2 linked regions of the Pigmentiphaga sp. H8 genome follow. The protein of the gene in region 1 interacts with the protein of each later gene in a pairwise test. Links are inferred from orthologs where the notes say so. Each region holds a gene or a part of one and is shown on either strand. Other genes may lie near its edges. The genes, in order: purT and EGT29_RS18555.

Region 1 (3,205 bases):
GACCGCGAGTTCGTATCGGGCCTGGCCAGTCGTATCATTGAAATACTGCCCGACGGCCAGTTGATCGACTACAAGGGCACGTACGACGAGTACCTGGCCTCGCGCGGCATCGAGGACTGACCGGGGCGGAACGGCACGAAGATTGCTTGGTCTGCTTCGAGTCCGGTGGCATCCGTTCCGCCGCCAAGGAGAAGACGATGCGGAAATCTTTGTCTATCGCCACCCTCATGGCGCCGGGAGCCCCCGGCGTGGCGGGCTGAGCCATGCGGGTCAAGGTCCTGCTTTTCGGCTCTCCCGGCTACGGCAGCTTCAACCAATGCGGCGTGGCCGGCGTGGAAATCGCCCGGCGCGCCGGCCGCCAGGTCGAACTGATCTGGATCGAATCCACCGGCCCGGCCATACGCGCGGCGCGCGTGATCGACGTCTGCCATCGCGGCGCGGACCTGGTCGTGGCCTACGGCAGCGCCGGCGACTATCCGGTGGCCATGGCCGCCGAACGCTTTCCCCACATCCATTTCGTCGTGGTCCAGGGCTCGCACCTGGCCGAGAACTGCGCGGTCTATGGCGTCCTGCAGGAGCAGTCGGCCTTCCTGGCCGGGGTCGCGGCGGCCGCCGAGAGCCGTACCGGCGGGCTGGGCCACCTGTCGGCGGTCAAGACCGACGCCGCGCTGTCGGCCCGGGCGGCCTATGTGGACGGGGCGATGCGGCAGTCGCCGGGCATGGGCATGATGACGTCCTTCTGCGGCAGCCAGGACGACGAAGGCCTGGCCTTCGAGACCTGCGAGGCCATGGCCAAGCGCGGCGTGGACGTGGTGTTCGCGGCCATCGACGGGGGCCGGCCGGGCGCGGTGCTGGCCTGCCAGAAATTCCGGCTGCGCCAGATTGGTGCAATCGTCGACTGGACCGAGACCGATCCGAAGCTGTTCGTGGGCTCGGCCATTTCGGACACCGGCCGCTGCATCGCGGCGGCCATCCAGGACCATGCCGAGGGCAATCTGCCTTTCGGCACCCGTATCGACTATGGCGTGGAGCGCCCCGAATATGTCCGGCTGGCGCTCAGCCCGCTGGCCGGGCCGTCCACGCGGCAGGCCGTGGACGAATGGAGCCAGGCGCTGGTGCGGGGCGAGGTCGCCCCGAGCCGTGAATACGTGGGGCGGGAATTCGACCTGAGCGGGCTGCTTAGCCGGATATAGCGCGCGGCCTGACCGCCGACGAGACGCGCTTGGCCTTGGTCCGGGCCTCGTCCACGGTGGCGGCCGAGGCCAGCCCGACGCCCATGCGGCGCTTGACGAAGGACTCCGGCTTGCCGAACAGCCGCAGGTCGGTGCCGGGCTCGGCCAGCGCCTGGGCCACGCCGTCGAAGGCCACCGCGCCCGCCTCGATGCCCCCGTAGATGACGCTGCTCGCACCGGGCTGGCGCAGCGAGGTGTCCACCGGCAGGCCCAGGAAGGCCCTTGCGTGCAATTCGAATTCGTTCTGGACCTGCGAGATCATGGTGACCATGCCGGTGTCGTGCGGACGCGGGCTGACTTCGGAGAACCAGACCTCGTCGCCCGCCACGAACAGCTCGACGCCGAAGATGCCATAGCCGCCCAGCTCGCCGGTGACCTTGGCGGCGATCTCGCGGGAACGGGCCAGGGCGGCGGGCGACATGGGATGGGGCTGCCAGCTCTCGACGTAGTCGCCGTCCACCTGCATGTGGCCGATGGGCTCGCAGAAATCGGTGCGGTCCTGGCCGTCGGCCCCGCGCGAGCGGACGGTCAGCAGGGTGATCTCGTAGTCGAAGCGCACGAAGCCCTCGACGATGACCCGGCCGGCGCCCACGCGGCCGCCTTCCTGGGCGTAGCGCCAGGCATGTTCCACATCCTGCGGGCCGTCGAGCTTGGACTGGCCCTTGCCGGACGACGACATGACCGGCTTGACGATGCACGGGTAGCCGATGTGCTGGTCGATGGCCGCCTGCAATTCTTCCCGGGTCGCGGCGAAGCGGTAGGGCGAGGTGGGCAGGCCCAGGGTCTCGGCCGCCAGGCGCCGTATGCCCTCGCGGTTCATCGTCAGCTGGGCGGCGCGGGCGGTGGGCGTGACGCGCGCCACGCCGGCGGCTTCCAGCTCGACCAGCAGATCGGTGGCGATGGCCTCGATCTCGGGGACGATGATGTCCGGGCGCTCGGCCTCGATCAGCGCCTTGAGCGCGTCCCGGTCGGTCATGGTGACGGTGCGGGCGTGATGCGCGACCTGGTGGCCGGGGGCGTCCTCATAGCGGTCGACGGCGATGACTTCCACGCCCAGCCGCTGGAGGGCGATGATGACCTCCTTGCCGAGCTCGCCTGAACCCAGGAGCATGACGCGCACGGCTGCGGGGGAAAGCGGGGTGGCCAGGGTGGGAAAACGGGTGGCGGTCATCGCGGGGGTCGTCCAGAAGCGAAAACCGAAATGTAGCGCGAACCGGCCGGTCTTGCTGCGCCCGTCCGCACGGGCCGGCGCCTACGCCGGGCGGCCGCCGGTGGCGATCTTGCGCAGCAGCTCGAACAGCAGCAGTTGTTCGCCCGCGGTCAGCACCGACAGCGCCTCGGCCTCCATGGCCAGGGACCGGGCATGGGCGAGATCCGCCAGTTGCCGGCCCTGGCCGGTCAGTTCCACGTGCTGTTCGCGCCGGTCCTCCTCGCTGCGTATGCGGCGCAGCAACCCGCGCTCCTGCAGGCGGGTCAGGACCACGACCAGGTTGGGGGCGGGCGTGTCCAGCGCCAGGCAGAGTTTTTTCTGCGTGACCCGCTGGTTGACCGCCAGCAGCGCCAGGATGGAGAACTCGACCGGGCGCAGCTTCAGGTCGCCCATGTGCGCGACGAAGGCCTTGCGCAGCGTGGCGTCCGCCAGCGAGGTCATGAAGCCGAGCAGATGGTCCAGCCGGCTCCGGTCCAGGCCGCCGCGCCGGCTCCTTCCGTCGTGCGGCCGCTCCACGGCGGGCGTGGCGTCAATCGCAGTCATCGAGTTCAGGCAGGGCGCGGCGGGCGCACCGTATGCGATGTTCGACATGGGCTATCCCGGGCAATACGGTATCGAAGAAATGGCAGGCCGTCGCGGTCTTGCCGCGCGGCGCCGCGTCGTCCTCGCGGGACAGCGCCAGCACCTTCAGCCACCAGCGGCCCAGGCAGAGCAGGGCGGCTGCGCGCAGGAAATCGTCGGCGGCCCGGTAGGGGTAGCCGGG
Region 2 (3,066 bases), 990 kb from region 1 along the record:
GACGATGTTGCCCGGGCGGCCCAGGTTGCCGCTGCAGTGCGCGGCCTGCCGTTCGCCGCCAGGCTGGTACTTGCCCAGCATCAGCGCCTGCCGGTGACGGCATACGTTGGACAGCAGCTCGACGCCGGCGTGGTTGCGCACCAGCACCCGGCCGTCGTTTTCCTGTATCAGGGTACGGTAGTCCCCGACTTCGGGGACGCCTTTCTGGTGGCCCACGTACATCGGGGCCTGGCCAAAGACGTTTTGCATTTCGCGCGCGAAGCGCGCTTCATCGAAATAGGCACTGACTGGGAGCTGCGCTCGGCTCGCCGCCACGTGTGCCACGCGACCGATATCGGTCATGACTTCCCTCCGCGAGAGTTGTGAAGCCAGTCCCCCTCGCTGCGAAACCACCCCTTACGCGACCTGGAGCGGTGTTTGGACTTCGCAGATGGTACTGGCGCGAAGAAAATGATCTGCCCGATCAAGCCGGCTATTGTACCCCGGACGGCCCGAGAAGTCCCCGCCGCCGCCCCGGCCCGGCCCGCCCTGTAGCGGGGGTGGAATCCCGTCATCCCGTACAATTCCGGGTTCGATGCCGTGACGAGATCCAGGAGGCTTGATTGGCCGACAAATTCGTGAATGTTCCCGATGCGCAGGGCGACGCCCCCGCGCAGGCCCTGCCTCAGGACTTCGAGGCCGCGCTGGGCGAGCTCGAGGCGCTGGTGGCGATGATGGAGGATGGTTCCATGCCGCTGGAGTCCTCGCTGGCCGCCTACCGGCGCGGCGTCGACCTCGTGCGGGTCTGCCAGGACAGGCTGGCGCGCGCCGAGCAGCAGGTCCGGGTCCTCGAGGGAGAATTGCTGCGTCCTTTCGAAGAGGCCGGGGACTGAGTTGATGGCTGGCAGTCGCGAAGAGTTTTCCGCCTGGATGGCGGCGTGCGGGGTGCGCGCCGAACAGGCGTTGGCGCGCTTGTTGCCCCCCCAGGACGCCGAGCCGCGCACGCTGCATGGCGCCATGCGCTATGCGGTGCTGGGCGGCGGCAAGCGCGTGCGCCCCATGTTGACCTATGCCGCGGGCGAAGCCTGCGCGGCATCCGGCGCCGGCAGCGAGGCGGCGCTGGACGCCGCCGCCGCCGCGGTCGAACTGATCCACGCCTACTCCCTGGTGCATGACGACATGCCGTGCATGGACGACGACGTCCTGCGCCGCGGCCGTCCGACCGTGCACGTGGAGTTCGGCCAGGCCACCGCGCTGCTGGTGGGCGACGCCCTGCAGGCCCTGGCCTTCGAAGCCCTGGCGGGCATGCCGATTGCCCCTGGCCTGACCGTGCAGGCGGTGCAGGTGCTGGCGACGGCGGCCGGCAGCGTGGGCATGGCCGGCGGCCAGGCCATCGACCTGGGCAGCGTCGGCAAGCCCTTGCAGCGGGACGAACTCGAGGCCATGCACCGGCTCAAGACCGGAGCGCTGCTGCGCGCCAGTGCCGCCCTGGGCGGCATCGTGGTGGGCGCGAGCTCGGCCCAGCGCGCGGCGCTCGACGCCTATGCGCAGGCAGTGGGGCTGGCGTTCCAGGTGGTCGATGACATCCTCGATGTCACGGCCGACTCGACGCGCCTGGGCAAGACGGCCGGCAAGGATGCGGCCGCCGACAAACCCACCTATGTATCCATACTGGGCCTGGACGAGGCCCGGACCCTGGCGGAGCGTTTGCGCCAGGCCGCGCACGAGGCCATCGCTCCGCTGGGCGCGGGCGGTGCGCGCCTGGCTGCGCTGGCCGATTTCATCGTGCTGCGCGACCGCTGAACGGAGATACCGAAACATGCCCACCGATATGCTCGACCGCATCGAATCTCCGGCCGACCTGAAAAAACTGGACCGCTGCCAGTTGTCGGCGCTGGCCGATGAACTGCGCGCCTTCGTGCTGGAGTCGGTGTCCCGCACCGGCGGCCACCTGTCGTCCAACCTGGGCACGGTCGAACTGACCCTGGCGCTGCACTATGTCTTCGATACGCCCGACGACCGCATCGTCTGGGACGTGGGACACCAGACCTATCCGCACAAGATCCTGACGGGCCGGCGCGCCGGCATGGCGACGCTGCGGCAGCAGGGCGGCATCTCGGGCTTTCCCCGCCGCAGCGAATCCGACTACGACGCCTTCGGCACCGCGCATTCGTCCACCTCCATCTCGGCCGCGCTGGGCATGGCGGCGGCCGCCCGCTATGCCGGCATCGACCGCAAGCATATCGCCGTGATCGGCGATGGCGCGATGTCCGCCGGCATGGCCTTCGAGGCGCTGAACAACGGCGGCGTCATGCCCGACGTGGACCTGCTGGTGATCCTGAACGACAACGACATGTCGATCTCGCCGCCGGTCGGTGCGCTGAACCGCTACCTCGCGCGCCTGATGTCGGGCAGGTTCTATGCCGCCGCGCGCAACGTGGGCAAGGCCGTGCTGTCGCACGTGCCGCCCGTGTTCGAACTGGCCCGCCGCATCGAGGAACACGCCAAGGGCATGGTCACGCCCGCCACGATGTTCGAGGAACTGGGCTTCAACTATGTCGGCCCCATCGACGGACACGACCTCGATTCGCTGATCCCCACGCTGCAGAACATGCGCAAGCTGTCGGGCCCGCGCTTCCTGCACGTCGTCACCCGCAAGGGACAGGGATACAAGCTGGCCGAGGCCGATCCCGTCCTGTACCACGGACCCGGCAAGTTCGATCCCGCAGTGGGCATCAGCAAGCCGTCCACGCCGCCCAAGAAGACCTTCACCCAGGTGTTCGGCGACTGGCTGTGCGACATGGCGGCCGAGGACACGCGCCTGATCGGCATCACGCCGGCCATGCGCGAAGGCAGCGGCCTGGTCGAATTCGAGCGGCGCTTTCCCGACCGCTATTTCGACGTGGGCATCGCCGAACAGCACGCGGTGACCTTCGCGGGCGGCCTGGCCTGCGAGGGGCTCAAGCCGGTGGTGGCCATCTATTCCACCTTCCTGCAGCGGGGCTACGACCAGTTGATCCACGACGTCGCGCTCCAGGACCTGGACGTGACCTTCGCGCTGGACCGCGCCGGACTGGTGGGCGCGGA

The links.
Region 2: the proteins of purT (region 1) and EGT29_RS18555 interact in binary tests that used the Escherichia coli proteins (3 or more experiments, as listed by UniProt). The link is inferred for Pigmentiphaga sp. H8 from one-to-one orthologs.

Annotation. Positions count from the first base shown.
Region 1 is NZ_CP033966.1:2,937,170-2,940,374, reverse strand. What follows is about bases 292-3,181. They hold purT (formate-dependent phosphoribosylglycinamide formyltransferase), read right to left. Parts: upstream 2,404-3,181; coding sequence 1,180-2,403; downstream 292-1,179. Other genes in these bases: EGT29_RS13955 (acyl-CoA dehydrogenase), read right to left, coding at 2,972-3,181; EGT29_RS13960 (MarR family winged helix-turn-helix transcriptional regulator), read right to left, coding at 2,485-3,033; EGT29_RS13970 (BMP family protein), read left to right, coding at 292-1,193. In the rest of the region: EGT29_RS13975 (ABC-F family ATPase), read left to right, coding at 1-120; more of EGT29_RS13970, read left to right, coding at 264-291; more of EGT29_RS13955, read right to left, coding at 3,182-3,205. UniProt on the Escherichia coli protein: Involved in the de novo purine biosynthesis. Catalyzes the transfer of formate to 5-phospho-ribosyl-glycinamide (GAR), producing 5-phospho-ribosyl-N-formylglycinamide (FGAR). Formate is provided by PurU via hydrolysis of 10-formyl-tetrahydrofolate.
Region 2 is NZ_CP033966.1:3,927,258-3,930,323, reverse strand. What follows is about bases 95-2,845. They hold EGT29_RS18555 (polyprenyl synthetase family protein), read left to right. Parts: upstream 95-909; coding sequence 910-1,782; downstream 1,783-2,845. Other genes in these bases: dxs (1-deoxy-D-xylulose-5-phosphate synthase), read left to right, coding at 1,799-2,845; EGT29_RS18560 (exodeoxyribonuclease VII small subunit), read left to right, coding at 618-872; EGT29_RS18565 (aromatic ring-hydroxylating dioxygenase subunit alpha), read right to left, coding at 95-342. Also shown: more of EGT29_RS18565, read right to left, coding at 1-94; more of dxs, read left to right, coding at 2,846-3,066.